4 regions of the Kitasatospora sp. NPDC001119 genome follow, and region 1 is predicted to be linked to each of the others. Evidence: riboswitches for the same ligand, from Rfam matches in the RefSeq annotation. Region 1 holds a riboswitch; each other region holds the start of a gene.

Evidence for each region. Region 1 has a riboswitch for cyclic di-AMP ahead of ACWDD9_RS42745 (transglycosylase family protein). Riboswitches for the same ligand answer to the same signal wherever they lie in the genome.
Region 2: it holds a riboswitch for cyclic di-AMP, as region 1 does, so the genes downstream of both, ACWDD9_RS14200 (M23 family metallopeptidase) here and ACWDD9_RS42745 (transglycosylase family protein) in region 1, are expected to answer to the same signal.
Region 3: it holds a riboswitch for cyclic di-AMP, as region 1 does, so the genes downstream of both, ACWDD9_RS38610 (M23 family metallopeptidase) here and ACWDD9_RS42745 (transglycosylase family protein) in region 1, are expected to answer to the same signal.
Region 4: it holds a riboswitch for cyclic di-AMP, as region 1 does, so the genes downstream of both, ACWDD9_RS00085 (transglycosylase family protein) here and ACWDD9_RS42745 (transglycosylase family protein) in region 1, are expected to answer to the same signal.

The regions. Positions count from the first base shown of each region.
Region 1 is NZ_JBSFKI010000075.1:13,904-21,524, forward strand. It holds gene ACWDD9_RS42740 (cytochrome P450 family protein) at 238-1,575, shown strand; cyclic di-AMP (ydaO/yuaA leader) riboswitch at 1,797-1,965, shown strand; gene ACWDD9_RS42745 (transglycosylase family protein) at 1,971-2,864, shown strand; gene eno (phosphopyruvate hydratase) at 3,220-4,506, shown strand; gene ACWDD9_RS42755 (FtsB family cell division protein) at 4,625-5,122, shown strand; gene ACWDD9_RS42760 (DUF501 domain-containing protein) at 5,094-5,765, shown strand; gene ACWDD9_RS42765 (Ppx/GppA phosphatase family protein) at 5,762-6,703, shown strand; gene ACWDD9_RS42770 (NAD(P)/FAD-dependent oxidoreductase) at 7,132-7,621, shown strand, end outside.
Region 2 is NZ_JBSFKI010000009.1:221,515-229,135, reverse strand. It holds gene purB (adenylosuccinate lyase) at 1-337, shown strand, start outside; gene ACWDD9_RS14205 (MFS transporter) at 345-1,826, opposite strand; cyclic di-AMP (ydaO/yuaA leader) riboswitch at 2,241-2,378, shown strand; gene ACWDD9_RS14200 (M23 family metallopeptidase) at 2,381-3,361, shown strand; gene ACWDD9_RS14195 (APC family permease) at 3,708-5,258, shown strand; gene ACWDD9_RS14190 (DUF2470 domain-containing protein) at 5,316-6,035, opposite strand; gene ACWDD9_RS14185 (RidA family protein) at 6,186-6,614, opposite strand; gene ACWDD9_RS14180 (IclR family transcriptional regulator) at 6,643-7,392, opposite strand; gene ACWDD9_RS14175 (sugar kinase) at 7,424-7,621, opposite strand, start outside.
Region 3 is NZ_JBSFKI010000050.1:30,960-38,580, reverse strand. It holds gene ACWDD9_RS38640 (hypothetical protein) at 265-1,437, shown strand; gene ACWDD9_RS38635 (GNAT family N-acetyltransferase) at 1,447-1,896, opposite strand; gene ACWDD9_RS38630 (hypothetical protein) at 1,893-2,684, opposite strand; gene ACWDD9_RS38625 (sensor domain-containing protein) at 2,775-3,515, opposite strand; gene ACWDD9_RS38620 (GNAT family N-acetyltransferase) at 3,636-4,205, opposite strand; gene ACWDD9_RS38615 (hypothetical protein) at 4,248-5,123, shown strand; gene ACWDD9_RS38610 (M23 family metallopeptidase) at 5,231-6,079, opposite strand; cyclic di-AMP (ydaO/yuaA leader) riboswitch at 6,092-6,250, opposite strand; gene ACWDD9_RS38605 (YiaA/YiaB family inner membrane protein) at 6,446-6,736, shown strand; gene ACWDD9_RS38600 (alpha/beta fold hydrolase) at 6,819-7,621, shown strand, end outside.
Region 4 is NZ_JBSFKI010000001.1:12,112-19,732, forward strand. It holds gene ACWDD9_RS00065 (helix-turn-helix domain-containing protein) at 1-646, opposite strand, end outside; gene ACWDD9_RS00070 (ATP-binding protein) at 1,065-1,640, shown strand; gene ACWDD9_RS00075 (DUF397 domain-containing protein) at 2,026-2,289, opposite strand; gene ACWDD9_RS00080 (hypothetical protein) at 2,848-3,807, shown strand; cyclic di-AMP (ydaO/yuaA leader) riboswitch at 4,258-4,428, shown strand; gene ACWDD9_RS00085 (transglycosylase family protein) at 4,415-5,800, shown strand; gene ACWDD9_RS00090 (hypothetical protein) at 6,097-6,297, shown strand; gene ACWDD9_RS00095 (LacI family DNA-binding transcriptional regulator) at 6,427-7,446, opposite strand; gene ACWDD9_RS00100 (glycoside hydrolase family 13 protein) at 7,472-7,621, opposite strand, start outside.

The DNA of each region.
Region 1 (7,621 bases):
GAGGATCGTAGGCACGTCCTGACCCTCCGCAACAGGGATTACCCCTCAGGTGACCAGGCTCACGCCCGCCCCGCGGCCAAGAGTCGGCCAAGAGCTGTCCACGGACCGGCCACGGACCGGCCACGGAGTGTTGGCGCGCCCGACGCGTCCGGTCGCGGAAGCGCGGCGGAGGAGTGGCGGGGAAGCGGCGCCCCGCCGGAGGGAGGGCGGGCCCGTCGCACCGGATACGGTCGGTCCATGCCAGCTCAGCCCGTCCCCGCCCGGCCCGCCGCCCCGTCGTCCGACGCCCCCGCCCCGCAGCTGTTCACCTGGGAGTTCGCCGCCGACCCGTACCCCGCCTACGCCTGGTTGCGCGAGCACTCCCCGGTGCACCGCACCACCCTGCCGAGCGGGGTGGAGGCCTGGCTGGTGACCAGGTACGCGGACGCCCGGCAGGCGCTCGCGGACAGCCGGCTGTCGAAGAACCCGGCGCACCACAGCGGGCAGGCGCACCGCACCGGCCGGGTGGGCATCCCGGGGGAGCGGCAAGCGGACCTGATGACCCACCTGCTGAACATCGACCCGCCGGACCACACCCGGTTGCGCCGGCTGGTGTCGAAGGCGTTCACCCCGCGCCGGGTGGCCGAGTTCGAGCCGCGGGTGCAGCAGCTCACCGACCGGCTGATCGACGGCTTCGCGCAGCGCGGTTCGGCGGACCTGATCCACGAGTTCGCGTTCCCGCTCCCCATCTACGCGATCTGCGACATGCTCGGGGTGCCGGCCGAGGACCAGGACGACTTCCGCGACTGGGCCGGGATGATGATCCGCCACGGCGGGGGCCAACGCGGCGGCGTGGGGCGGGCGGTGAAGCGGATGCGGGCGTACCTGCTGGAGCTGATCCACCGCAAGCGGGCGGACCTCGGGGACGACCTGATCTCGGGCCTGATCCGGGCCGGCGACCACGGTGAGCACCTGACCGAGAACGAGGCCGCGGCGATGGCCTTCATCCTCCTGTTCGCGGGTTTCGAGACCACCGTGAACCTGATCGGCAACGGCACCTACGCGCTGCTGCGCAATCCGGAGCAGCGCCGGCTGCTGCAGGAGTCGGTGGTGCGCGGGGAGAGCGCGCTGCTGGAGACCGGGATCGAGGAACTCCTGCGCTACGACGGGCCGGTGGAGCTGGCGACCTGGCGGTTCGCGACCCGTCCGCTGACCATCGGCGGGGTGGACATCCCGGTCGGTGACCCGGTGCTGGTGGTGCTGGCCGCGGCGGACCGCGACCCGGCCCGGTTCGCGGCGGAGAACACCCTGGACCTGGCCCGGAAGGACAACCCCCATCTGGGCTTCGGGCACGGCATCCACTACTGCATCGGCGCTCCGCTGGCGCGCCTCGAAGGGCGTGCCGCGCTGGCCACGCTGCTTTCCCGGCTGCCCGATCTGCGGCTCGCGGAAAGCCCGGAGAATCTGCGCTGGCGGGGTGGTCTGATCATGCGTGGCCTGCGCGAACTCCCGGTGGAATTCAGCCCGGAGAGCCGTTCCCCGCACGCCCCTCCGCACCCCGTTCCGGATGCCTCTTCGACGCCTCCGACCTGCTGAGATCACGCTGACGGGAGGTCGCCGATCGCCCGCCGACGGGGGTGTGAACACCCATCAATCCGGACATAACGCCGCTGTTGGTAGGCGATCGGACACGGGCCGTAATTGTTGTGTGATATCGGTGATATGAGCTTGTGATTGGTCTGATGATCTGTCTACTCTCCCTGGAGTTCGCAGCTGCGGACCTCGTACGCGGAACGCCGAATCCTGCCCGCCGCGTCACGGGAAACCGACCAGAACCCTGGGCAGGGGCGGGGGAACCAGGTTTGTTGCCGTCTCCCCACGGCTTGGGGTGAAGCCGCCCGAGCGGAATCGTTTCCGCTTACGGCGGCCGGGCCACCTCCCGGTCCGAACCCGACAGCTCACCTCGCAGGCGTACGGAGAGGGACCTCTTCATGCTGTTCGTTGGAACTGGCCGTCACCGTCGTCGCACCCAGGCCGAGAAGGCCATCGCCGTCGCCGGTGTGGCCGGCGTCGGACTCGCGATGCCGCTCCTCACCGCCACCGGCGCCTCCGCCGCCCCGGCCTCCACCTGGGACTCCGTCGCCCAGTGCGAGAGCGGCGGCAACTGGAGCATCAACACCGGCAACGGCTTCTACGGCGGCCTCCAGTTCACGTCCAGCACCTGGAAGGCGTACGGCGGCACCGCCTACGCGGCGCAGGCCAACCAGGCCAGCAAGGCCCAGCAGATCTCGGTCGCCGAGAAGGTGCTGGCCTCGCAGGGTCCGGGCGCCTGGCCGGTCTGCTCCCAGAAGGCCGGTCTGACCAAGGGCGGTGCCCCGGCCTCGGTCGACACCTCCTCGGACGCCAAGCCGCAGTCCGCCCCCAAGCAGCAGGCCCCGAAGTCCGCCGCCAAGCCGGCCGAGAAGCCGGTCGCGCAGAAGCCCGCCGCCCAGAAGCCGGCCCAGAAGCCCGCCGCGCAGCCGGTCCAGCAGGTCGCCCCGCAGCCGCAGGCCCCGGGCTTCTCCGGCAAGGCCGGCTGGGACGCCGACGCCAAGGTGTACTGGTACCAGAACAACGGCGGCTGGTACTGGACCAGCCACCAGAGCGTCTACCAGCAGTACGCAGGCCAGGCCGCCGCCCAGCCGCAGTACGCCCCGCGCGCCGCGCAGCAGGCCCCGCAGGCCGCCGGCCACGACTACACCGTCCGTGCCGGTGACACCCTGTCGACCATCGCCGCCGCCCAGGGCGTGTCCGGCGGCTGGAGCGCGCTGTACGAGCAGAACCACTCCACCGTCGGCGGCGACCCGAACCTGATCATGCCCGGCCAGGTGCTGCACCTCGGCTGAGCCGCCCCGCCCGACGCCGGGACCGCCCGCGGCCGGCAGTACCCCGAGACCGGGGTGCCCGCCGGGGGCGCCCGCAGCCGCGCCGGAGCGCTCGACACCGACGCCGCTCCACCCCGCCGTCCGAAGGGGGCCGGTCCTACCGGTCCCCTTCGTCCGCATTCGCCCGCTCCGGTGGGACAAGCTGGGACAAGCAGGTGAACTACCGGTGGGTAGCAGGGCCACACGGTGAGACGGGACCGAGGCCGACGCGGCCACGGCAGCCCGGGCGGTTAGGCTCTGGTCGTAACGACTCCGCAATCGTCCTGCTGGCAGCACCACCGTCAGACCGGACCCTGCTCTCGCAAGGAGATGCCTCGTGCCGTCCATCGATGTCGTCGTAGCCCGTGAGATCCTCGACTCCCGCGGCAACCCCACGGTCGAGGTCGAGGTCGGCCTCGACGACGGCAGCACGGGTCGTGCCGCTGTCCCGTCGGGTGCCTCCACCGGTGCCTTCGAGGCGCTGGAGCTGCGCGACGGCGACAAGAACCGCTACTTCGGCAAGGGCGTCGAGAAGGCCGTCCTGGCCGTCATCGAGCAGATCGGCCCGGAGCTGGTCGGCTACGACGCCACCGAGCAGCGCCTGATCGACCAGGCCATGCTGGACCTGGACGCCACCCCGGACAAGTCCTCGCTCGGCGCCAACGCCATCCTGGGCGTCTCGCTGGCCGTCGCGCACGCCGCCTCCGAGGCCAGCGACCTGCCGCTGTTCCGCTACCTGGGCGGCCCGAACGCGCACGTCCTGCCGGTCCCGATGATGAACATCCTCAACGGCGGGTCGCACGCGGACTCCAACGTCGACATCCAGGAGTTCATGATCGCCCCGATCGGCGCGGAGTCCTTCTCCGAGGCCGTCCGCTGGGGCGTCGAGGTCTACCACACGCTCAAGGGCGTGCTGAAGGAGCGCGGCCTGTCCACCGGTCTGGGCGACGAGGGCGGCTTCGCCCCGAACCTGGACTCCAACCGCGAGGCCCTGGACCTCATCGTCGAGGCCATCGAGAAGGCCGGCTACGTGCCCGGCCGTGACGTCGCGCTGGCCCTGGACGTCGCCTCCTCCGAGTTCTACGAGGACGGCGCCTACCGGTTCGAGGGCAAGGACCTCACCGCCGCCGAGCTCATCGAGTACTACGCCGAGCTGGTCGCCGCCTACCCGCTGGTCTCCATCGAGGACCCGCTGGACGAGTCGGACTGGGCCGGCTGGAAGGCCATGACCGACAAGCTGGGCGACAAGGTCCAGCTGGTCGGCGACGACCTGTTCGTCACCAACCCGGCCCGTCTGGCCCGCGGCATCGAGACCGGCACCGCCAACGCGCTGCTGGTGAAGGTGAACCAGATCGGTTCGCTGACCGAGACCCTGGACGCCGTCGAGCTGGCCCAGCGCAACGGCTACCGCTGCATGATGTCGCACCGCTCCGGTGAGACCGAGGACGTCACCATCGCCGACCTGGCCGTCGCCACCAACTGCGGCCAGATCAAGACCGGTGCCCCGGCCCGCTCCGAGCGCGTCGCCAAGTACAACCAGCTGCTGCGCATCGAGGAGATCCTCGACGACGCCGCCGAGTACGCCGGCCGCGGCGCCTTCCCGCGCTTCCGCCACGAGGGCTGAGCGCTCCCGGTAGCGCACGCCTGACCGGTGCCCCGCCGTTCACCCCGTAGGGTGGACGGCGGGGCACCGTCGCGACCAGGAGGGGATACGGGAGATGGCTGGCTGGAGGATCCCGGGCTTGGCGGCCCGGCCCCGGTTCACGAGCCGGGCGACCGTCCTCGTCCTGGTGCTCTGCTCGCTGGTGGCGATCCTCGCCTACCCGACGCGGCAGTTCATCTCCCAGCGCGCCGAGATCTCCGCCCAGCGGGCGAAGGCCGACCACGCGCGCCAGCAGGTCGAGCAGCTGCGCCGGGAGAAGGCCCGCTGGCAGGACCCGGAGTACGTCAAGGCGCAGGCCCGCGCCCGGCTGCACTACGCGGTGCCGGGGGAGACCCCGTACATCGTGGTGGACCCGGCCGGTCAGGCCTCCGCCAGGACCTCCTCGTCCGCGGGCGGGGCCGCCTCCGGGCCGAACGCGGCGCCCGGCGGCGCCGCCGGCCAGGCGAAGGCCGCCAAGCCCTGGTACGCCAGCATCTGGGACTCGGTGGACGCCGCCGACACCGCCGCGGCGGCCCCCGCCACCCCCCTTCCCCTCCCACCGTCCCCCGTTGGAGACACCTCCCCCCATGACCACTGAGAACCACCCCACCGTCTCCGACGCCGACGTCGCGGCCATCGCCGCCCAGCTCGGCCGGGTGCCGCGCGGCCTGCGCGGCGTGGCGCACCGCTGCCCCTGCGGCAACCCGGACGTCGTGGAGACGGCTCCCCGGCTGCCGGACGGCACGCCGTTCCCCACGCTCTACTACCTGACCTGCCCCAAGGCCGCCTCGCTGATCGGCACCCTGGAGGCGGAGGGCGTGATGAAGGACCAGAGCGCCCGGCTCGCCGAGGACCCGGAGCTGGCCGCCGCCTACCAGAAGGCGCACGAGGACTACATCGCCCGGCGCGACGCGATCGAGGTGCTGGAGGGCTTCCCGAGCGCCGGCGGCATGCCGGACCGGGTGAAGTGCCTGCACGTGCTGGTCGGCCACTCGCTGGCGGCCGGCGAGGGCGTCAACCCGCTCGGCGACGAGGCGATCGGCATGCTGGAGGACTGGTGGGCCAAGGGCCCGTGCGTCTCCCCGGCCGAGGTCGAGGCGGCCGGTGAGCGGGTCGCCCGCAACCGCGCCAAGGAGCAGGACCACGAGGCCGTGATCGCCGCCAAGCAGCAGAAGGCCGCCGAGCGCGCCGCGAAGAAGCGGGCCGCCGAGGACGCCGCGGCGGAGCGGGAGTCCGAGTGAGCGCGACCCGGGTGGCCGCGATCGACTGCGGCACCAACTCGATCCGCCTGCTGGTCGCCGACCTCGACCCGGAGACCGGGGAGATCACCGACCTGGACCGCCGGATGATCGTCAACCGGCTGGGCCAGGGCGTGGACCGGACCGGCCGGCTGCACCCGGACGCGCTGGCCCGCACCTTCGCGGCCTGCCGGGAGTACCAGGAGATCATCTCCGGCTTCGGGGTCGGCCCCGAGCGGGTCCGCTTCGTCGCCACCAGCGCCTCCCGGGACGCCGAGAACAGCGACGAGTACGTCAAGGGCGTGCGCGACATCCTGGGCGTCGAGCCCGAGGTGGTGAGCGGCGAGGAGGAGGCGCGGCTGTCCTTCGTGGGCGCCACCAAGGAGCTGACCGGCGGTCAGTTCCCCGGTCCGTACCTGGTGTTCGACCTCGGCGGCGGCTCCACCGAGTTCGTGCTCGGCACGGACGACGTGCAGGCGGCGCGCTCGGTGGACATCGGCTGCGTGCGGCTCACCGAGCGGTACTTCGGCGACGCCGAGCTGCCCTCCGAGGCGCAGGTCGAGGCCGCCCGGGCGCACGTGCGGGCCGAGCTGGACCGGGCCGAGGAGGTCGTCCCGCTGACCGGCGCGGCCACCCTGGTGGGCCTGGCCGGGACGGTCACCACGGTGTCCGCGATCGCCCAGGGCCTGCCCGGCTACGACTCGGCGGCGATCCACCACTCGCGGATCAGCCGGGAGCGGGTCGCCGGGATCGCCCGGGAGCTGCTGGCCGCCACCCACGCCGAGCGCGCGGCCATCCCGTCGATGCACCCGGGCCGGGTGGACGTGATCGCGGCCGGGGCGCTGGAACTGCTGGAGATCATGGAGCGCACCGGCGCCGCCGAGGTGGTCGTGAGCGAGCACGACATCCTGGACGGAATCGCCTTCGGTATCGCCTCCTGACCCCGTGCGGGGCTTACCCGACCGGCCCCGGCACCCCTTTCGGGGGGCCGGGGCCGGGGCGCGCCCGAGCGCGGGTGGGAAAGTTCGTGAATTTCTTCACATGGGGATCCGGCCATTCGCCGCACCGGCCCGCCCACTACGTCCGAAATGTGGGACCGAAGGCCCGTCGGCCGGGTGGCCCATGGGATCGCAGGTCAGGCCTCGTTTGAGGTTTGAAAATCGAAATCACGTGCGGGAACCCGGGCGTTGTGCGGATCGTTGCTGCTCAGGCCGGTGGTGCTCCGCCGTGCGTTCGCGCGGGGCCGCCCAGGGGTGGGGGCCACCGCGCCGGGCCCGGTTTTGCGGCCGCGCAGTGTAGCACGGGGGGTCCGTCAACTTGTGACCGGGCTCACGAAGGCTGCTCCGGACGGTGCTGGATACTTTCGGATATGAGCACCACGGAGCGTCCTCGCATCCTCATTGTCGGCGGTGGTTACGTCGGCCTGTATGCCGCGATGCGCATCCTCAAGAAGATGCGTTACGGCGAAGCGACCGTCACGGTCGTCGACCCGCGGTCGTACATGACGTACCTGCCCTTCCTCCCCGAGGCGGCCGGCGGCAGTGTCGCGCCTCGCAACCTCATCGCGCCGCTGCGCAGCACCCTGAAGAAGGCGGAGGTGCTGACCGGGTCCGTCACCGGCATCGACCACGCCCGCAAGGTTGCCACCATCCAGCCCGCGGCCGGTGACAGCTACGAGCTGCCCTTCGAGTACCTGGTCGTCGCGACCGGCTCGGTCTCCCGCACCTTCCCGATCCCGGGTCTGGCGGAGAACGGCCTCGGCATGAAGACGGTCGAGGAGGCCATCGGCCTCCGCAACCACGTCATGGCCCAGCTCGACAAGGCCGAGTCCACCACGGACGAGGACATCCGCCGCAAGG
Region 2 (7,621 bases), on a different contig from region 1:
GGACCGCTACCTGCCGTTCCTCGCCACCACCAAGGTGCTGATGGGCGCGGTGCGCGCGGGCGTCGGCCGGGAGACCGGGCACGAGGTCATCAAGGAGCACGCCGTCGCCTCCGCGCTGGCGATGCGCGCGGGCGCCCGGGAGAACGAGCTGCTGGACCGGCTGGCCGCCGACGAGCGGATCCCGCTGGACCGGGCCGCGCTGGACGCGCTGCTCGCCGACCGGCTGTCCTTCACCGGCGCGGCCGGCGCCCAGGTCGCCGAGGTGGTCCGCCAGGTGGAGGCCGTCGCGGCCGCCTACCCGGAGGCCGCCAAGTACGCGCCCGGCGACATCCTCTGACGTCTCGTCAGCCCTGAGCCGAGGGCCCCGCCGCCGGACCGGTGGCGGGGCCCTCGCGCGTCGTGGGGACGTGGCCCGGGTCCAGCGGCGGGGTGGTGGTGCCGCACGGCCAGTCGCAGTTCGGCTCGGCCACCTGCTGGTCGTCGGCGGCGAGCACGTTGCCCCGTACGGTCGCGAGGGCGATCAGCCCGCCGGCGGCCAGCAGGCCCGCGCAGATCAGCATCGCGGTGTGGAAGGCGGAGTCGACCGAGGAGGGCACCCGGTAGGCGTCGCCGCTCAGCCCGGCCAGCGCCGGGAGGGCGGCGACCGCGAGCAGGCCGGCCGCGCGGGCGGCGGCGTTGTTGACCCCGCTGGCGATGCCCGCGTGCCGGACCTCGACGGCGGCCAGCACGGTCGCCGTCAGCGGTGCGACCAGCAGCGTCATGCCGCAGCCCATCACCGTGACGGAGGGCAGCACGTCCACCCAGTAGGAGGAGTCCGGGCCGACGCGCAGCATCAGCAGCACCCCGGCGGCGCACAGCAGGGGGCCGACGGTCAGCGGGATGCGCGGGCCGATCCGCTTGCCGAGGCGCCCGGCGCGCGCGGACAGCAGCAGCATCAGCACGGTGATCGGCACCAGCGCGAAGCCCGAGACCAGCGGCGAGAAGCCGGACACGATCTGGAGCTGCACCACCAGCAGGAAGAAGACGCCGCTGAACGCCGCGTACACGCACAGGGTGACCAGGTTCACGGCGGTGAACAGCCGGGAGGAGAACAGTCCGAGCGGCAGCATCGGATCGGGCGCGCGGCGCTCGACCGCCACGAAGGCGACGCCGAGCGCCACTCCGAGCACCCCGCTGACCCAGACGGCGGGGGACAGGCCCTCGCCGGCCGCCGTCAGCGCGTAGGTGATCGCGCCGAGGGCGAGGGCGGCGAGCACGGCGCCGAGGACGTCGAAGCGGCCGGAGGCGCCCTCGTCCCGGCTCTCCGGCACCGACCGGGTGGTGACCGCGATCACGGCGGCGGCGAGCGGCAGGTTCAGCAGGAAGATCCAGCGCCAGCCGGGGCCGTCCACCAGCCAGCCGCCGAGGAAGGGGCCGACCGCCGCCGACACCCCGCCGAGGCCGGACCAGAGCCCGACCGCCGCCGAGCGGTCGTCAGGGTGGAAGACGGCCTGGAGCATGGCGAGCGAGCCGGGGGTGAGCAGCGCCCCGCCGATGCCCTGGACGGCGCGGGCGGCGATCAGCACGTGGATGTTCGGCGCGGCGGCGCAGGCCGCGGAGGCGACGGCGAACCAGACCACGCCGATCAGGAAGACCTTGCGCCGCCCGTAGCGGTCGCCGAGCGCGCCGCCGAGCAGGATCAGGCCCGCCAGGGTGAGCAGATAGGCGTTCAGGGTCCATTGCAGGGACGCGAGGGAAGCGCCGAGGTCGGCGCCGATCCGGGGCAGCGCGACGTTCACCACGGTGCCGTCCAGCATCGCCATGCTGGAGCCGAGCACCGTCGCCATTAGTACCCAGCGACCCTGCGCGGTGCCCAGGCGCAGGGTGCCGGCCTCGGAGGTGGCCACGGGCGAATCCTGCGCTGCCGAGGCGCACGTGACAAGGGTCACCGGTGGGTGTGTTGGCGGCTGGCGGTGCGTGAGCGGACGGGTGCGCGGCGTGGCCGATCTCGGCGCAGGGTCGTGGATCAGTGGCGGGGGGTGAATGGGTTGTGTACGCACCGTGGGCTCGGGCCTGCGGAGGGTCACTGGGACAGGGGGGATCGTTGCCGTTTCAAGAGATCGACATTGCTTCACCCGAACGGATGGGTTTTAGTTCAGCGACCGCCCGGCCAGTCCGGACGGATCCGCCGGGTGGAACGCCGAGTCCTGCCGCTGCCCGGTGGTTCGAAACGAACTCTGTACGGCAGGAGCGGGGGACCCACAGGTAAGTCGCCGGACCGGAGTTCGCGCCTCAGGGCGCGGGCGTCCAGGACCGGCTTGGGGTGAAGCCGCGCAAGCGGCCGGGCAACTCCAGCCCGAACCCGACAGCTCACCTCGCAGGCGTCGGAGAGGAAAATTCCATGCCTGCACAGGCTCGTCGTATCGCCCTGCCCCGCGCCGCCCGCATCGGCATCGCCACCGCCGTCACCGGTGTGTCCTTCGCCCTCCCGCTCGTCACCGCGATGAGCGCCCAGGCCCACACCCCGGCCGCTCCGGCCGCCGCCTCCACCGAGGCCAAGCAGGCCACGCAGGCCGCCGCTCCGGCCGCCCAGGCCGCGCAGGAGAGCTACCGCGTCGTCAGCGGTGACACCCTGTCCAAGATCGCCGACGCCAAGAACGTCGAGGGCGGCTGGCACGCGCTGTACGAGCAGAACCGCTCGGTCGTCGGCGCCAACCCGAACCTGATCTTCCCGGGCCAGCAGCTCGCGCTGTCCGGCCACGCCGCCGCGCCGGCCGCCGACGCCGCCCCGGCGAAGCCCGCCGCTCCGGCCAAGCCCGCCAAGCCGTCCGCTCCGGCGACCCAGGCCGCCAAGCCGCAGGCCCAGGTCCAGGTGCAGACCGAGGCCGCCAAGCCCTCCGCGCAGCTCGAGACCCAGCTCCAGGTCGCCGTTCCGGCCCAGGCCGTGACCGCCACTCCGGTCGCCGCCGCCACCTCCGGCTTCGTCGCCCCGCTGGCCGGCCCGCGGCTCGGCACCGCCTACGGCGTGGCCGGCTCGATGTGGGCCTCCGGTCACCACACCGGCCAGGACTTCGTCGCCTCCACCGGCACCCCGCTGCGCGCCGTCGCCAACGGTGTCGTGGTCAAGGCCGGCAACGGCGGCGCCTACGGCAACGAGGTCGAGATCAGGCTCGCCGACGGCCACTACGCCGAGTACGCGCACCTCTCCTCGATCGGTGTGAGGATCGGTCAGACCGTCACCGCCGGCCAGCAGATCGGCCTCTCCGGCGCCACCGGCAACGTGACCGGCCCGCACCTGCACTTCGAGATCCGCAACGGCTCGGAGTACGGCTCGGACATCAACCCGGTCGCCTACCTGCGCGCGCACGGCGTCGCGCTCTGACCCCGAGAGCTCCGGGGTACCAGGAACCACCGCCGCTGCGGGCGAACCGATCGCCCGGGATGGTCATGTCGGGTGACCGCTCGACCGGGTGATCGCCGCACGGCGGACATGGGCGCGGGACACGCCCAGGCCGGCCCGGCCGCATGAGGACCTCCTCGTGCGGCCGGGCCGGTCGCTTTCGTTCCCGGGCCCGCCCGGGGTGTTCGATCGATCGAACGAAGCGTCAACTCCGGTGTCCCACAGGGTGGTCGCCGGGATCTCCGGGCGCCTCCGGGGCGCCATGCTGGCGGACGGTCAGTGCCCGGCCGGTCCGGCGGTCGGGCGGGCCGGGAGGCGAGGAGGCCGGATGGCGGTCCGCAGCGGGGGCGTGGCGGGGGAGACGGCCGGGCGGGAGCGGCCCGGGGCGGGCGGGGTCGACCGGCTGAAGGCGGACTCGGTCGGCCTGGTCGGCGTGGTGTTCATGGCGCTCGCCACCGCCGCCCCGATCACCGCGATGACCGGCAACCTGCCGATCATCGTCGGTCAGGGCAACGGCGCGGGCGCGCCCGCCGCGTACATCGTGGCGACCGTGGTGCTGACGGTGTTCTCGGTCGGCTACGTGGCGATGGCCCGGCACATCACCGCGGCCGGCGCGTTCTACGGCTACGTCTCGCACGGGCTGGGGCGGGTGGCGGGGATGGCCTCGGGGCTGCTCGCGGTGCTCGCGTACGTCGTCACCGAGGCCGCGGCCCTCGGCTTCTTCGCGTACTCGCTGCGCGGGCTGGTCCGTTCGCAGCTGGGGGTGGACGTCGGCTGGGGCTGGTACGCGCTGTTCGGGGCGGCGGTGATCGGGGTGATGGGCTGGTTCGACCTGCACCTGACGGCCAGGGTGCTCGGGGTCGCGCTGGTGCTGGAGATCGGCGTCCTGTCGGCGGTCTCACTGGCGGTGCTGCTCTCCGGCGGCGGGCCGGACGGTCTCGCGGCCGGGACCCTGAACCCGCTGAACGCGCTGAAGGGGGTGGGGAGTTCGGGCACCTCGGCGGCCGGGCTCGGACTGTTCTTCGCGTTCTGGTCCTGGGTGGGCTTCGAGTCCACCGCGATGTACGGCGAGGAGTCCCGCGACCCGAAGCGGGTGGTGCCGCGGGCCACGCTGATCTCCGTGATCGGGGTCGGGCTGCTCTACGTCTTCGTGTCCTGGATGATCGTGTCCGGCAACGGCGTCGAGCGGGCGGTCGCGGTGGCGGGCGGCGCGGTGCCGGGCAAGGACGGCAACAGCCTGTTCTTCGACCAGCTCGCCGCGCACTTGGGGGCCTGGGCGGTGAAGGTCTTCCAATGGCTGGTCGTCACCGGCTCGTTCGCCTGCGCGATGGCCTTCCACCAGTGCGCGGCCCGGTACCTGTACGCGATCGGGCGGGAGGGGCTGCTGCACCCGGCGCTCGGCCGCACCCATCCGCGGCACGGCTCGCCGCATGTCGCCTCGGTCACACAGTCGGTCATCGCGGTGGGGCTGGTGGCGGGGTTCCTGGCGGCCGGCATGGACCCGTACGCGCACCTGTACACGCTGCTGGCGCTGCTCGGGACGATGGCGATCCTGGTCGTGCAGACGCTCTGCTCCTTCGCCGTGGTCGGGTACTTCCACGTGCGCGGACGGCACCCGGAGACGGCGCACTGGTTCCGGACGCTGGCCGCGCCGCTGGCGGGCGGGGTGGCGATGGCCGGGGTGGTGGTGCTGCTGGTGCTCAACCGGGACGCCGCGGCGGGGGAGGCGGCGCACACGCTGCTGTTCCGGCTGATCCCGTACCTGGTGATCGGGGTGTTCGCGGGCGGGGTCGGGCTGGCGCTCGCGGTGCGCCGGTGGCGGCCCGGGCTGTACGCGCGGATCGGGCGGGTGGTGCTGGAGGACGCGGTCGAGCGGTGACCGGGCCGGGCCGCGGTGGCCGACGGGCCCGGGCGTTCGCGCCGGGCGGGCCCGGGTTCAGCGCCGGTGGACCGGCAGGCCGTACTGGGCGGCGGCCAGCAGCTCGTGCATCCGGTGGCCGAAGTCGTCGGTGTCCCGGGCGGGTTCGGGGAAGACCAGGCGGACGTCGCGGTGGCCGTGCGAGTGGTCCAGGCGCAGCACCAGGCCGTGGCGGTCCAGGGCGAGCGGGCGGACCTCCGGGGCGTGGGCGAGCACGGCCGGGTCGAGCAGCCGGGTGAGGACGTCGAGCGCCTCGGCGTGGTCGTCGGCGAGGTGGGTGAGCAGCATGGCCTCGTACCGGGCCAGCGGGTCGGGGGTGGCCAGGGCGAGGTCGGCGGCGGTGATCGCGCCGGTGGCGTACGGGGTGGCGAGGACGGCGTGGGCGACGTCCACCCGCAGGTGCACGCCGAGGCCGTCGTCGGTGAGGTGGGCCGGCCGCAGTCGGCCGGCCAGGGTGAGGCGGGCGCGGACGCGGTCGCGGACGGCGACGGGGGCGATGTCGGTGACGTCGAGGACGACGGCGAGGCCCTCGGCGGCGCCGACGGCGGCCGTGGTCAGCGGGTCGTCCAGGGCGGCGCGCAGCCGCAGCCGGGAGCCGTGCACGGAGACCTGGGTGTCCAGGTGGTGGTGCTCGCCCAGGGCGCGGACGGTGAGCGAGGAGGTCGTGCTGAGCAGGCTGTGGATCCGGTCGGCGGTGCTGGGCTCGGGGACCTCGGTGTCGCCGGTGGGCAGGCTCATGGACGGACCTCCAGTTAGTTAGGTGAGCCTAACCTAATGTGCGGCTGGGGGTGTGGCAAGCAGGCGGTGGGGCGAGCGGGCGGGCCCGGGCAGGCGGAAGGGCCCGGACGCGCGGGTGGCGTCCGGGCCCTTCCGTCGGGCGGGGCCGGGTCAGCCGATGACGGCCTGGGCGTCGATCTCGACCAGCATCGGCTCCTGCGGCAGCTCGACGAAGACGGTGGTACGGCACGGCTTCACGCCGCCGGGCTTGATGTTCTCGTCGATGAACTCGGCGTAGACCTCGTTCATCAGCGGGAAGTCGGCGCGCTTGGTGAGGTAGACGCGGAACATCACCACGTCCTCGATGGTGGCGCCGCCGGCCTCGACGATGGCCTTGACGTTCTCCAGGGTGCGGCGGGTCTGCGCCTTCACGTCGCCGTGGTGCAGGTACTCGCCGGTGGCCGGGTCCTGCGGGCCCTGGCCGGAGACCTGGAGGAACGGGCCCTTGCGGACGCCCTGGGAGAACATCCAGGCGGGGGCGGGGGCGCCGTCGGTGCGGATCTCGGTCTTCTCGAAGGTCTGGGGGTGCTCGGCGGACATCGGGTTCCTTACGTTGTGTGACGGTTCGTCAGTTGTGGTCGGGACGGCCGCAGTCGGCCGAGACGGCGCGGGTGGTGGCGAGCAGCTGCGGGAGCAGGTCCAGCACCTGCTCGTACGGCAGGACGACGTCCGGGACGGAGATCGAGGCGGCGGCGACCACCCGCCCGCTGGCGTCCCGGACGGGCGCGGCCACGCAGTTGATGAAGGACTCGTGCTCGGCGTGGTCCTGCGCCCAGCCCTGGGCGGCGACCCTCTCCAGCTCGGCGAGCAGCGCCTCGGGGGAGGTCAGGGTGCGTTCGGTGTGCCGGACGAAGTCGATCCCGGCCACCACCCGGCGCCGCTCCGGCAGCGGCAGGTCGGCCAGCAGCACCTTGGAGACGGCGGCGCTGTGCAGGGCGGCGCGCAGGCCGATCCGGGAGTACATCCGCACCGGGTGGCGGGAGTCGAACTTGTCGATGTAGACCACCTCGCCGCCCTCGTACGCGGCCAGGTGCACGGTCTGGCCGGTGGCGGCGTTCAGCTCGGCCAGGTGCGGGGCGGCGATCCGGCGCACGCCGCGCTGCTCCAGGGCCAGGCCGGAGAGCGCGAAGAGGCCGGCGCCCAGGTGGTAGCGGTAGGCCGCGTCGCGATAGACGAACCGTTCCTCTTCGAGGCTCTGCAGCAGTCGGAGCACGGTCGTCTTGTGGACGCCGAGCACCTCGGCGAGCTGGTCGAGGGAGCGCTCGCCCTCGCCGAGCTCGGCGAGGATGCGCAGGGCGCGGGTGACGGTCTGACTCATCGTGCTCCGCTTCGAGGGCTGGGGTTCCCGCTCATTGTGCCCGGGCCCGGTCGGCGGACGACGACCGGTCGGCGCACGGCGTCCGGTCGGTCGGGCGTGCGACGCCGGCGGGCAGGGACGGGCCGGTGATGCCCTCCGGGGTGACCCGGGTGGCGGCCCACTGGGCGGGGGAGGCGTCGAGCAGGGCGGCCACCACGGCGGCGTCCGGCAGCTCGGCCTGGTCGCCGGG
Region 3 (7,621 bases), on a different contig from region 1:
GGCCTCCGGCAGGCGAAATCCACAGCAGTCACCCGGCCCGCGGGCTCACCGGTACATCCCCGGTGCCTCGGCGCCTGGCCAGTGCACGGGCCGGCGTAGAGGAGCAGCCCGCGGGTCGTCTGCGTTCCCGGGGAGCTTCCGGCACTGCGCCGGAGGCTCCCCGTGGCGTGTCCGGGGAGGGCCGTCGCGTGTCCGGGGCGGGGCCGCGGCGCTAGAGTCTGCGCGGGTTCCGGAGCGGAGCGGCGCGGGCACAGGGGGTAGGCGATGGCGAAGGCGCGGCGGCGGGACGGCGGGGCGGCCCTGCGGACGGCGCGGTGGTGCGCCACCGGGCTGCTGGCCGGGACGGGGCTGCTCGGACTGCTGCTGTTCGCGCTCGGCCGGGAGCACGCCTGGCAGGCGCTCGGCGGCGGACTGGTCGTGGTCGGCGCCTCGGTGGTGCTGGGCGGCGGGCTGGGCTTCCTGTTCGGGGTGCCCCGGGTCCGCGGTGGCGGCACCGGTGAGCCGCAGGGCTCGTACGCGCCGAACACCAATCTGGAGCAGGTCTCGGACTGGCTGACCAAGGTGCTGCTGGGCGTCGGGCTGACCCAGCTCGGCTCGCTCGGCGAGCGGCTGCACGACCTCGGTACGGCGCTGGCGCCCGCCCTCGGCGGCGGCCCGGAGGCGGTGCCGTTCGCGGCGGCGCTCGTGCTGTACTTCCTGGTCTTCGGCTTCCTGGCCGGCTGGCTGGTGACCAGACTGGCACTGCCGCAGGTGCTGACCGAGACCGACCAGGCGCTGGACCTCTTCCTCGCCGGACAGGACCGCGACCGGTACGGCGACAAGGTGGGCGCGGACGACCTGCGGGTCCGCGCGATGCAGCAGCTCGGGCTGCTGGGCGGCAGCGCGGAGCGCCAGGCCGCCCTGGCCGGGCAGCTGCCGCCCGCCTCCGGTGCGCCGGCCGGGCCGGAGGGCGTAGTGGCGGAGGTCCGCTCGACCGCGCGGCGCTCGGCGCTGACCGCCGACCAGGTGCGGGACCTCTTCGCGGACGGCTCCGAGGGCCGGCGGATCCAGGCGCTCGCGCTGATGCAGGGCGACCCGGCGCTGGCGGACCTGCCGAGCGTGCTGGACGCGATCGAGCACCCGCGCTCGGACTTCGAGCAGTACCACGCCCTGCTGGCCGCCCGGGGGCTGCTCTCCTGGCTGCCCGCCGCCGGGGCGCAGCGGCTGCGGGACGCGGTGGCGACGCAGCTGGTGGACCCGCGGGGCATCCCGTACGGGTCGGACCGCAGCTGGCTGGCGGAGAAGATCCTGTCCCGGCTCCAGGGGACGGCCCTCGTGCCGGAGCAGCCGGCCCGGCCCGCCCCGCAGGCCGGACCGCACGCCGTGCCGCAGCCCGTCGCGGCGGTACCGGCCCAGCCGGGCGGGCCGGGCGGGCCGTCGGCCGCGGGGACCTCCTGACCGGGGGAACTACCGGACGGTGAAGCGCAGTTCGGGGCGGTCCCAGGTGATCCTGCCGTGCGCGGGGAAGGTGCCGACGCGTTCGGCGCCCACCCGCAGGTAGAAGCGCTCGGCGTCCGGGTGGGAGACCACCAGCACGCTGGCGATGCCGGCCGCGCGGGCCTGCTCCAGCATGTGCGCGATCAGCACGCGGCCGGTGCCGCGCCCCTGGGCCTCGTCGGCGACGAACATCAGGTCCAGTTCGGCCGGTTCGCGGATCAGCCCGTAGAAGCCGAGCAGTTGGTCGGTGGCCGGGTCGAGGGCGAGGAACACCTCGTGGCCGGCGATGTAGTCGGGCGTCACCCGGTAGCCGTCGATCATCGGCGCGTACTCGCCGTGGTAGGCGGAGGAGGCCTGGATCAGGTCGGTGAGCCGGTCGGCGTCGGTCGCCTCTGCGCGCCGGATAGTCGTCTCGATCATGGCGGCGAGTATAGGGGCAAACCGGAGTAGTGACTATTACATGACCGGCTGCCCGGCTGCCCGGCCGCCCGGCGGCGTCGGTCGGCGGCCCGCAGCACCAGGACCCGCACGGTGCGGCCGTCCACCGGCCCCGGACAGCGGAGGATCTCGCTGGCTATCCGGCGCTCGCCGAGCGCGTACCGCAGCGGGTCGAGGTGACCGCAGCGGCGGCCGTGCCCGTCGTTCAGCGGCTGGACCCGGACCTCGCCGTCCGGGGAGGTGACCCGGACCAGCTCGGTCAGCGCCGCCAACTGGCGCTCCGAGCCGAAGACTTCGGGGTAGGCGAAGATCAGGTAGCCGCTCAGGGTGAGGGCGAAGGCGCCGTCCGCGAAGGGCAGCCGGGGCAGCGCGGCGGCCACGTACCGCTGCGGGTGGGCGGCCGAGTCGGCGGCGAACAGCCGGCGGGCCCGGTCCCAGCTGCGCAGGTACCGCTCGGGCCGGTACGGGCGGGGCGAGGGGTGGAGCCACGGGCGGGCGGTCATCGAGGCGGCCATCGCCGCCCGGGCGGCCAGGGCGAGGTCGGCGACCACCGGCGGCGGCAGCGCGTACGCCGGGTCGACGGCGACCACCCGGCAGCCCAGCTCGCGCGCCTCGGCGGCCAGGCCGGCCGCGCCCCCGGGGCAGTCCAGCAGCGGCCCGGGCAGGGCGGCGAGCCGGGCCCGGGTGAGGCCGAAAAGGGCGCAGTACTCGTCCAGCGGACGGGAGGTGACCAGCACGTCCGGGAGGGCGGGGTGAGGGCCAGCGGCCACCCGGCCATCCGACCACGGAGCGGCCCCGCCCGCATCCGGAGGAGTCCGGAACGCGGGCGGGGCCGTCGGGGCCTGGATGGAGCCGGGCGGTCAGCGGCCGAGCAGGCCCTGGGCGGCGGCCCGGTTGACGTTGGTCAGGCCGCGGACCAGCTGGGTGGTGAGGAGGACCAGCAGCACCCCGAGGAGCGAGAGCCCGGCGATCTGCCAGGGCGCCTCGATGTCGTACACGTGCCGGATGTCGTGGCTGTCGTAGAAGTCGAACACCCGGTACCCGTGCCAGGAGGTGTAGGTCGGGAAGACCCAGTGGTACAGCGGGTAGAGCGCCGCCGCCCAGCCGAGCAGCAGGAACACCAGCGTCACCGCGAAGCTGAACACCGCCCAGGGGAGCATCAGCACCTGGTACAGCACGGCCTTCCAGCCGGCCCCGTCCGCCAGCCGCGCGGTGACCGCGCCCCAGCTGCCCTGGCGGACCCGGCGCACCGGCTCCGGGCCGGGGACGTCCAGGGCCAGCATGCCGCGCACCCGGGCCCGCTCCAGCCGGCCGAAGCCGCGGGCCGTGGCGGTCAGGGCGCCCAGCACGGGCAGCCCCAGCGCGGTGACGAAGGTGGCGAGGCCGAAGCAGAACATCGTGACCGCGACGGCGAAGCCGAGGATCGCCACCGGCAGGCCGGTGAGCGCGTAGCCGACCTCGCGGTAGTAGTACGCCGAGAACGGGGCCCGCCACAGGGCCGGACGCCGCTCGGTCCGCCGGGCCCGGACGGGGCGCGGGTCGTCACCGCGACCGCCCAGAACGTCCCACTCCCGGTCCTCCACGCTGCGGCTGCTGCTCATGTTCCCGGCCCCCGGCCCCTCGTGCTGTCGTCTGTCGCTCGTTCGTCCCGCTGACTGCGTCCAGTCTGGTGGACGCGCCGCCCGGCCGTGATCCGGAGGCCTGGCGGATCCGGGGTGGGGTTAACCCCCCTCCACCCGGGCGGCCGGGCCCGGCCACTCCTCGGCGAGCAACGTGAAGAAGTACGCGTCGGACCCGTCGGACCGCGGCCGCCCCTCCGGCCGGAAGCCCAGCCGGGTGAGCACCCGGCCGGGGGCCGGGTTGGCCGCGGCGGTCCGGGCGGTCAGCCGGTGCAGGCCCAGGGTGCCGAAGGCGAAGTCGCCGAGCAGGCCGACGGTCTCGCCCGCGTAGCCCCGGCCCCAGGACCCGCGGGCCAGCACGCACCCGAGGTCCGCGGCGCCGTGCCCGTCGAGGGTGAGCGCGGCCTGCCCGATCGGCGTCGCGTCCCCGGGCTCCTCGGCGTCGGCGAGCCTGGTGACGGCGAGCCGGTAGGTGTCCCGCTCCTCGGCCATCGCCTCCTCCAGGTAGAGCTCGATCTGGTCGGCGCAGTCCTCCCGGCCGCTCGGCCCGAAGGGCAGGTGGCGGGTGACCTCGGGGTCGCCGAACAGCGCGTGCAGCGCGTCCACCTCCTCCTCGGTGTGGTGGTACTCGCGGACGGCCAGGCGCGGGCCGGTGAGTCGTACGGGGACCATGGCTGCCGACCCTATCCCCGCCCGGCGGCTACCGTTCGGACTATGAACGACGAAGACCTGCGGCTCGCCCCGCGCACCAAGGCCGCCGACCTGCTCGCCTGGGCGGCCGAGCAGGGCCGCGCGCCGGTGGCCGAGGGGCCGCTGCGCGCGGTGCTGGCGCTGCTGGAGCTGGGCGAGGGCAGGATGCACGACGGCTGGCCCGAACTGACCTCCGACGCGGTGGAGCACCTGCTGTACGAGCGGCTCCACCTGTACGTCCAACCCGCGCCCGAGGAGGACCCGTTCGCCTACGGCGACGCCGTCCGGCTGCTGGTCGACCACCAGCGGGCGGCCCGGCGGCTGAACGCCAAGCGCCAGGAGCGGCTGCACGCGGAGGCCGAGTGGCAGGGCGAGGTCGCGGCCGGGCTGCTGCGCCGCGCCGACCTGGTGACCTGGCCCCGGCTGTACGCGCTGCTGCTGCACGCGTACGGGGTGGACGTCACGGACCCGGCGGCGGTGCGGGACTGGCTGGCCGGCTTCGGGGAGCTCCCGGAGGAGGAGCGGCTGGCCGCGTACGAGGCGCTGGCACCGGCCGGCTGGCTGGACGAGCCGGACGAGCAGGGCTGGGGCCCGGGCCGGGTGCTGTCGGTCGGCATGGCCACGGACGGCGCTCGGCGGCTGCTGGAGCAGGGCCTGATGCGGCGCAGCTACCGCAACCTGGCGGAGCTGACCGCGCTGGGGCGGCCGATGCCGGAGGAACTGGCTGGGGACTTCGGGCGGTTCGAGGAGGCGGCGGTCGAGGCGGCGCTCGACCTGTTCGGCGGGTGGACGGTGCCGGGGCTGCCGCGGCTGCTGGTGACGGAGTTCCCGGAGCTGGCGCCGGAGCCGGGCCAGGAGGAGATCGAGGCGTACCTGGCGCAGCTGCCCGCCGAGGAGTGAGACGCCACGGCGAAGCCCCCGGTCCGGTGCTGGTGCTCCGGGCCGGGGGCTTCGCGCTGGGTCCGCCCGGGCGGGTGCCTCAGGGCGGGTGCGTCAGGGCTGGCGCCTCAGGGGTTGAGGCCGCGCTGCTGGAGCCAGGGCTCCGGGTCGACCGGGGCGCCGCCGCCGGGGCGGACCTCCATGTGCAGGTGCGGGCCGGTGACGTTGCCGGTCGCGCCGACCTTGCCGATCTGCTGGCCGGCGGCGACCTTGCCGGAGCCCTTGGTGATCGCGGAGAGGTGGCAGTACCAGATCTCGGTGCCGTCGGGCAGGGTCTCGACGATCCGGTAGCCGTACGAGCCGGCCCAGCCGGCCGAGGTGATGGTGCCCTGGCCGAGCGCGTGGACCGGGGTGCCGGTGTCGGCGGCGAAGTCCAGGCCGGTGTGCAGGTTGGCCCAGTAGCGGGCGCTCTGGCCGTAGTGGGCGGAGAGCCGGTAGTCCGTCACCGGGAGGGTGAGGGCGGCGGCCTTGGCCCGCTCGGCCTCCTCGGCGGCGCGCTTGGCCTCGGCCTCCTTGGCGGCGGCCTTGGCCTCCGCCTCCTGGGCGGCCTGGAGCCGGGCGGTCTCCTCGGCGGCGGTGCGCTGGCTGTCGGCCTGGTTCTGGATGCGGGCGGCGAGCGCGAGGCCGGGGTCGGCGGAGAGGGCGACCGCCGTCTCGTCCGGGGCCTCGATGGCGGGGGCGGCGGCCGGGGTCGCCGAGGTGAAGCCGGTGGCACCCAGGGTGGCGGCGACGGCGGTGACGCCGAGCAGCGGGGAGGTTCCGCGGGTCTGACGCGGCATCCGGTGGCGGTTGGTCTCGGCCTCCGCGGCGAAGTCCTCCGGGCCGAAGGCCTCGGGGCCGTCCGGGCCGGGGTGGTCGAGGAGCTGGGTACCGGCTGCGAAGCCGGCCGGGTGTGCCGGGGTGTGCGTCGACGCCACGGAGGCGCGCTCCTTTCCTTCCTTCGCGCCTACCGGGTTAGCTGACGGGTTCGGAGCAGGAAGGTCTCCTACGGCCGGGCCGGAGCCCCGCCGATTCACCCCAAGGAACGTGGTTCCCCGGCTCCCTGACCTGCCCGGAGGCCGGTCGGTGGGATTAGGCGACGGCGCACGGTGCCGTCTGGGTACGGCGTTGACAACCGCGCTGCGTTATCAAACGTTAATCCTAGGAGGCTCTGATTCCAAGCCATCCGTTCGGAACAGCCCCGCGGCAGGTGATCGGACGTCAACGAACGGTCCCTCATGCACGGCCCCATCTGAGTACGCCTACTCATGTGCGGCCCGGCCGGGCCGCAGCATCCTGACGCCATGAGCGCACCGATGCAGACCCGCACCACGGCCGCCTACTACCTCCAGGCCGTCCTGTCCTTCGCCCTGTCGGGCACCGCCCTCGCCGTGGGGATCATCTACCTGCCGGTCGGCGGGTGGACCCGGGCCTTCCTCGGACTCGGCCTCCTCTTCACGGTCAGCTCCGCATTCACTCTGGCGAAGGTGATCCGGGACCGGCAGGAGTCCAACGACATGGTCACCCGGGTGGACCAGGCCCGGCTGGAGAAGCTGCTCAGCGAGCACGACCCATTCAAGGTCGAAGGGGTCTGACCACCCCTCCCCCTCTTCTCCGACGCCTCCGACGCCTCCGACGCCCGACCGCTTGACGGCTAAGGCTATTAGCCTTAGCTTTATGGCTATCGGCAGCACCGCCGATGCCCCGCACCGGCGGCCCGAGGAGGACCCCATGAACGGCACCATCACCCCGAACACCCAGTACCTCACCGTCCCCGGCGGCCGGATCGCCTACGACGACACCCGGCAGGGCGACGGCACCCCGGTCGTCCTGCTCCCCGGCATGCTCGACAGCCGGGCCGCGTACCGGCACCTGCGCCCGCTGCTCGTCGCCGCCGGCCACCGGGTCGTCACCATGGACCTGCGGGGCTTCGGCGAATCCTCGATCACCTGGGACGACTACGGCCCGGCCGCCCTCGCCGACGACGTCCTCGCCCTGCTCGACCACCTCGGCATCGAGCGCGCCGTCCTCGCCGGGAACTCGTACACCGGGGCGACCGTCGTCAAGGCCGCCGGGGACGCCCCCGAGCGGGTCGCCGGGATCGTCCTGCTCAACGCCTTCGTCGAGAACCCGCCGCAGGGCGCCCTGATGCGCGGCGCCATGGGCCTGATGGGCGCCGCCCTCGTCCACTGGCCGGCCGCCTGGGGCTTCTACCTGCGCCGGATGGCCTTCCCCGGTGCCAGGCCCGCCGACTTCGACGCGTACGTGGACGGGCTGGTCGCCGCGCTGCGCACCCCGGGCCGGAAGACCGCCACCCGCGGGTACGTCCACGGCGACTCGGCGCCGGTCGGCTGGACGGCCGCGGTGCGGTGCCCGGCCCTGGTGGTCATGGGCAGCAAGGACCCCGACTTCCCGAAGCCGGAGCTGGTCGCCGACCGGCAGGCCGCCGCGCTCGGCGCGCGGAAGGCGATGATCGAGGG
Region 4 (7,621 bases), on a different contig from region 1:
ACCGGAACGGCATGACCTGGATCACCACGTTGGCCTGCTCGGCGACGTCGATCAGGTACTGCACCTGACCGCGCATCACCTGGGGCCCGCCGACCGGCCGGCGCAGCGCGGCCTCGTCGATGACCGCCCACAGGCGCGGGCTGGCCCCCTCGGTCAGCAGTTTCTGACGGCGCAGCCGGAGGCTGACCCGCCGTTCGACCTCCTCCTCGCTGATGACCGGCCGACTCTGGCCGAAAACCGCCCGTGCGTACTCCTCGGACTGCAGCAGTCCGGGGATGAACTGCACCTCGTAGGTGCGGATGAGCTGGGCGGCCTCCTCCAGGCCGACGTAGGTCTGGAACCAGCCCGGCAGCACGTCGTTGAAGCTGTGCCACCAGCCGGACTTGTTGGCCTCGCGGACGAGGCCGAGCAGGGCTTCCCGCTCGATGCCGTCGTCCACGCCGTACAGGCTGAGCAGGTCGGCGACGTCGCGCTCCTTGAAGCTGACGCGGCCGAGTTCCATGCGGCTGATCTTGGACTCGGAGGCCCGGATCGCGTAGCCCGCGTCCTCGCGGGTGATGCCGCGCGCCTCACGCAGGCGGCGCAGCTGCGAGCCGAGGAGGATCCGGCGGACCATCGAGCCGCCGCCCGGCTGAACTGTGGTCATGCGGTCGAAACCTCCACCTAGGGCAAACAGCGCACAGTCTGCCATCAGTTGAGCGCTCACGGTGCCGATACTGACGGATGTTCCTATCAGTTCTGCACTCCACGCACCAGGATGCACGTGCATTCGGCGCTTGCATATGCCAATAGTGCGACTGCACGTGAATCGACTCTTGCATCTGCAGTGAGCGCACACCACCATGGTGCACGTGCACCTGCACATCCCTGGCAATCCCGCGGGCTCCGCGTCGACCCCACGCGCGACTCCGTGCACCGACCCGACGGCGTCCCCCGCGTCATCGGGCGTTCGAGTGCGCGCGCGCCTGGTCGAGGGGGCGGCCGAGCGGCCGAGCGAGTCGGAGGTGACCGGCATGACCCCGGCGGGTCCAGCCGTGTCCGCCCCCTTATGGGAGGAGCTCTTCATGAGCACCGGTACGGCTTTGGCGGTTGACCCCCATGTGGTCACCTGTACGCTCGCTCCTCGCTTCGAAGCCGTCAGAACCGCGCGGGACTTCGCTCGGAGCACGCTCCAGCTCTGGGGCCTGACGGAACTGTTCGACGACGTCGCGCTGGTGGCCTCGGAACTCGTGACCAACGCGCTCCGGCATGCGATCGGCGCACGGCCCGACCCGTCGGGCGGCGCCCTGGGCGAGTACGACTTTCCCATGAAGCCGACCGCGGACGGCCGGCTGCCGATCCGAATAAGCCTGGTGCACCGCGCACCCCAGGTGGTCTGCGCGGTGAGCGATCCGAGCAGCACCGGCCCGGTCGCCCGGGAGGCCGACTTCGTCGCCGAATCGGGCCGCGGGCTGCACCTGGTGGAGTCGTTCAGCCGCTCCTGGGGCTGGCACCCGCTGGGCAGCGGCAAGGTGGTCTGGGCGATGTTCGAGGCCGAGTCGGTCGGCGGTTCCCCGCTGGACGGACACCCCGGGCTCGGCGGCCGCTCACCGCTCGACGGTCCCGTCGACGTCGGCGGACGGCATCGGCGCTCGGCCTAGGACGGGCCCCGCGCTCCGAGCGGGTCCTGTACTCCCAGCGGGCCCCGTGCTCCGAGCGGGCCCGGCGTTCCGGACGAGCCCTGACCCCGGGACAGGCCCTGCGCTCCGGAGGAGCCCTGCCTTCGGGACGGACCCCGCGCCGGACGGCGCGCGGCCGGTCGACGGACACCCCGGGAGGACCGCACCCCGGGCGCTTCCAGCAGGCCCCGTCGAGAGCCTCCGGCACCACGGAACCGCGAGCGGCTCAGCGCGGCCGGGCGGGCCGGGCGGCCGGACGGATGCGGGAGAGACCTCCGGAGCGAAGACATCCGGAGGAGACAAAGACAAAGGCCGTCGTGGTGTCGGCACCCACGACGGCCCCCCGATGATGGAGCACGGCGGCCGGTCAGACCGCCAGGTGGTCGAACTCCCCGTCCTTCGCCCCCAGCAGCAGGGCGGAGATCTCGGCCCGGGTGTAGATGAGGGCGGGGCCGTCCGGGAACCGCGAGTTGCGCATCGCCACATCGCCGCCCGGCAGGGCCGCGAACTCGACGCAGTTGCCCTGGGAGTTGCTGTGCCGGCTCTTCTGCCAGACCACCCCCTGGAGATCGGCGGCGGCCATCCCGTTGTAGGTGTCGTACGAGCCGTGCGTGTCCTGCGAGTCGTGCATAGAAATCTCCCGAAGAGCTCCGGAGTTGTCGTCCAGCGCGGCGCCCCCGGCACCGCCGAAACGAACGGACCGGCCCCGTACCGGTCCGGCACAACGCCTCACTTGACGTGATGATAGCCGCAGTGCACGTGCATCAGCACGGGACATTGCAGGTGCACGAGGCCTTTTACCCGCAGCCGCGAACTCTTCACGGGCCCTTCCCCTGACGGTACGTAAACGGACATAGCCGATGAATCGTCGAGCCCGCGATAACCGGCCGTGAGCACCTCCCCGCTGAATGTTGATCTTCGAATGCCGGGAGTCGCCCGCCCGTGACCCTCCGTCAATCCGGGCTCATGCTGTGAGACATCTCACGCGCCCCGGGTGCAACGCCCGCCCCCTCGGATCGCGTCGGGACAAGCACCGGCCACCATGCGGGGGTTGGGCGAAGAATGTCCGGATTGTAGGCAAAGCGCCCGGACCGGCGCCGGAGACGCACCGGGTCCGTACCGCGAGCACGCGAAACCCGTACGGCAGCCGACTGCAAGCCGGACGGGCCGATGTCCTACGATCTCCGGCATGAGCACCGCAGCCATTCCGGGCGCGCCACTGCCCGTCCGTACTCCAGGCTCCCGTGCGCGGGGGCGCCACCGTCGTCCCGAGCGCCCCGAGATCCCGGCCGGCGCCCCGGCCCTGGTGCTCGCCGTGCCCGCGACCGCCGGGCCCGAGTCCCGCTCGGTCGTCGAGGAGCTGCTCTCGATCGTCCGCACCGAGCAGAACGGCGTCCAGACGGCCGTCGGCTACCTCCCCGGTGACGGTGCGGCGGGCGCGAGCGGCGAGGACCGCACCGTGGCCGAGCTGCTGGCCCTGGCCGCCGAGGCCGGGCGGCCGATGCCCGTCCTGGTGCCGCTGGTGCCCGGCCCGCACACCTTCCTGACCGGGCTTCACGCGCTCGCCGCCGAGTACGGCGCGCCCGTCACCGACCCGCTGGGCCCGCACCCGCTGCTGGCCGAGGCCGTGCACGTCCGGCTCTCCGAGGCCGGGCTGGCCCGGGCCGACCGCGCCCGACTGTTCGCCATCGCGACCGCCGCGGACGGCGTGGTGCTGACCACCGTCGGCGGCGAGGACGCGGCCGCCGCGGCCGGCATCACCGGCGTGCTGCTGGCCGCCCGGCTGGCCGTGCCGGTCGTCGCCGCCGCGCTCGACGTGCCCGGCTCGGTGGCCGCGGCCGTCAACCACCTCAAGGACACCGGCTCGCAGCGCCCGGCGCTGGCCCCGCTGGTGATCGGCCCGGAGGCGGACTCCGAGCTGCTCGCCACCGCCGCCGAGGAGACCGGCTGCCCGTCGGCCGCGCCGCTGGGCGCCTACCCGTCGGTCGGCCAGCTGATCGCCTCCACCTACCTGGCCGCGCTGCCCACGCCGTCCCCGGAGGACCTGGCACGGGCCGAGGCGGAGGCGGCGGCCGCCGCCGAGGCCGAGGGGGTCGTGGAGGGCTCCCGTGGCGCCCACGCGGCCGCCGAGGGGCCTGGCGGACGATAAGGACACCGCGCGCGGGTTCGCGCGCACGGAAGGGCCCGGAACGCATCGCGTTCCGGGCCCTTCCGTGTACTTCCCCCACCCCGTCCGTCCCGTACGGGAGTCACCCGGCAATGAAGGGGAATGTCCGTTCTGGCGCTATTTGAAAGGAAATAGGGAGCGTGGATTCACATGCGCCGATCGCGACCGCTCCCCCACCCGCCGGAGTGCGCCACTCCGCGATTCGACGCACCGTCACGCCACTCCTGAGGCGGAGCCAGTTGTCGGCTTCCACAACAGCATTGCCTGAAAACGATCATTTACGATCATGGTGAGTGGCAATTTTGGCAGTTTCCACTAAACCGTGATGCACATCACAGTGGTTTGCAGTTTGAACTTAAGTCTGATTAACGTGCTCCCCGTTCGTGACCACACGAACCCGGTCATCCGCAACGCCGAGTCCTGCCGTCGGATGTCCTGGAAGCGCGAAAACGCACCACGGCAGGAGCGGGGGACCCACAGGTAAGTCGCCCCGGACCGCTCTCCGGAACGGTCCAGGGCTAGGGGTGAAGCCGTGCTCACCGCACGGCCGGGCAACTCCAGCCCGAATCCGACAGCTCACCTCGCAGGCGTGGGAGAGGACCACGTCTTCATGCTGCCCACCAACGGCACCCGTCTGTCCGGCCGTACCCGTCGCGTGATCGCCGCCCTCGGCGTCGCGGGCGTCGGCCTCACCGTCCCCTGCCTCACCACCGGCACCGCCTCGGCCGCCTCCGTCGCCACCTGGGACAAGGTCGCCCAGTGCGAGAGCGGCGGCAACTGGAGCATCAACACCGGCAACGGCTTCTACGGCGGCCTCCAGTTCACCTCCAGCACCTGGTCCGCCTTCGGCGGCACGGCCTACGCGGCCCGCGCCGACCTGGCCACCAAGGACCAGCAGATCGCCGTCGCCGAGAAGGTCCTCGCCTCGCAGGGCCCCGGCGCCTGGCCGGTCTGCTCGGTCCAGGCCGGGCTCACCAAGGGCGGCGCCGCGGCCGCCGTTGACACCTCGGCGGGTTCGACCGCCGCCAAGCCCGCCGCGCCCGCCCAGAGCGCCAAGCCGGCCGCTCCGGCCGCGAAGCCCAGCGCCGAGCCCGCGCAGCCCCAGACCCCCGCCGCGAAGCCCGCCGCGCCCGCCCAGGGCGACGCGCAGGCCTCCACCGACTCCGCCGCCTCCGGCAACCGGAGCGACTGGGTGCAGAAGCGCCAGCAGCAGGCCCAGGGCGGCGACTACACCGTCGTCGAGGGCGACTGGCTGTCCGCGATCGCCGACCAGCACAAGGTGCAGGGCGGCTGGCAGCGGCTGTACGACCTCAACCGCGGCACCCTGACCGAGGGTCCGGACACCATCTACCCGGGCCAGCAGCTGTCCTTCGGCGGCAACGGCCAGGCCCGGGCCGGCCAGTCCTCCGCCGGCACGTCCGGCTCGGACTTCACCTGGTTCGACCGCTCGCAGAAGTCCGGCCAGTCCGCGAACGGCGGTGCCGTGAACGCCCAGCCGACCGCGCAGCCCGAGGCCCCGGCCGCCAAGCCGTCCACCAAGCCGGCCGCGAAGCCCGCCACCAAGCCCGCTCCCCAGACGCAGACCCAGACCCAGACCCAGGCGCCGGCCGCGACCGGCAGCATGGCCGCCGCGGTCTCCTTCGCCCAGTCGAAGGTCGGTCAGGCGTACGTCTACGGCGGCACCGGCAACGGCGGCTGGGACTGCTCCGGCCTGACCCAGGCCGCGCTGCGCGCCGCGGGCGTCTCCGTCCCGCGCGTCGCCGCCGACCAGGCCGCCGCCAGCACCCACGTCTCGCTGGACAGCCTCCAGGCGGGCGACCTGCTGTTCTGGTCCAACAACGGCAAGGACTCCGGCGTCTACCACGTCGCGATCTACATCGGCAACGGCAAGTACGTCGAGGCCGCCAACCCGAGCTCGGGCGTCCGCGAGCAGAGCATCGCCAACTGGGCCCCGGACTTCGCCGGCCGGGTCTGAGGACGGCGCACGGTCCACGGCGCACGGCCGACGGACGGCCGGTAACAGCTGACGGGTAACAGATAACAGCTGACAGCTTTCAACATCTGTCAGCTGTTATCCGTCAGCTGTCGGCCGTCGTCCGAACGCTGACCGCCCACCACCCCCGGGGAGAGTCTGGTCGCTCCTCCCCGGGGGTTCCGGCGTTCCCGGGGCCCCGGCGTGCCCGACCGTTCCCGACCGCGGTTCCGCCCCGTTCCGTGGTGGATCGCCGCCCCAGCGGGCATGCTGCTGCTCTGCACCCGAGGAGGAGTCACATGGCCCAGGTCACCGTCACCCTCGACGCGAACCTCGCGATCGACGCGATGATGCTCTCCGGCACCAAGAGCCCCCAGGACGCCGTCGAACTGGTTCTGCGCGACTACCTGGCCCGCGGCCGCCGCACCGAGACCCGTACCGGCGAGGCCGCCGATGGGCACCGCCTGACCGCCGACCGCCCTACCGCCCAGGAGGGCTGACCCACCCCACGGCCCGCCACGGTCCGGCACGGCCCGCCACGGCCCGCGACGGCCGACCGCGCGCACGCCGACGGGCCCCGGAGAGCGATCGCCCTCCGGGGCCCGTCCGACGGCCGTGGCGGCCGGGGTTCAGCGCGCGCAGGCCCCGGTGGACCCGCGCATCACCAGCTCCGGCTGGAACATGAACTCGCCGCGCTGGGCGGCGTTCCCGCCGACCTCCTCCAGCAGCGCGTCCACCGCCGCCGTGGCCATCGCCTCGACCGGCTGGCGGATCGTGGTCAACGGCGGCTCGGTGAAGGCGATCAGCGGAGAGTCGTCGAAGCCGACCACCGACACGTCCTGCGGCACCGACAGCCCGCGCTGCCGCACCGCCCGGATCGCCCCGAGCGCCATCATGTCGCTCCCGCAGACGATCGCCGTGCAGCCCTTGTCGAGCAGCGCGCCGGCCGCCGCGTGCCCGCCCTCCACGCTGAACAGCGTGTGGTGGACGAGGTTCTCGGCCTCCTCCCGGCCGAGCCCGAGCACCTCGCGCATCGCCGCCGTGAAGCCCTCGATCTTGCGCAGCACCGGTACGTACCGGCGCTGACCGACGGCCAGTCCGATCCGCTCGTGCCCGAGTTCGGCCAGGTGCTGGACGGCCATCCACATCGCGGCGCGGTCGTCCGGCGAGATGAACGGCGCGTCGATCTTCTCGCTGTAGCCGTTGATCAGCACGAACGGCACCCCGCGCCCGGCCAGCCGGGCGTAGCGGTCGTGGTCGGCGGTGGTGTCGGCGTGCAGGCCGGAGACGAAGACGATGCCCGCCACGCCCCGGTCCACCAGCATGTCCACCAGTTCGTCCTCGGTGGACCCGCCCGGCGTCTGGGTGCACAGCACCGGGGTGTAGCCGTGCCGGCTGAGCACCTGCTCGATCACCTGGGCCAGCGCCGGGAAGATCGGGTTGCTGAGCTCCGGCGTGATCAGGCCGATCAGCCCGGCGCTGCGCTGGCGAAGGCGGGTCGGCCGCTCGTACCCGAGCACGTCGAGTGCCGCCAGCACGGTCTGCCGGGTGGCGGCGGAAACGTTCGCCTTGCCGTTGAGCACGCGGGAGACGGTGGCTTCGCTGACCCCCGCCTGCGCCGCGATGTCTGAGAGTCGCGCCGTAGTCACGGTCCCAGAGCCTATTCCAACCACGTCAGACCGCCCACCAGCCGGTGCTGTCCGGAGCGAGCACCGTCTCGCCGCCGTCCACCACGAGGTCGGTCGAGGCGAGCAGCAGCGTGCCCGGGGCCGCGATCCGCACCGGCTCGCCGGTGGTGTTCACGGTGCAGACGAAGGCGCCGCG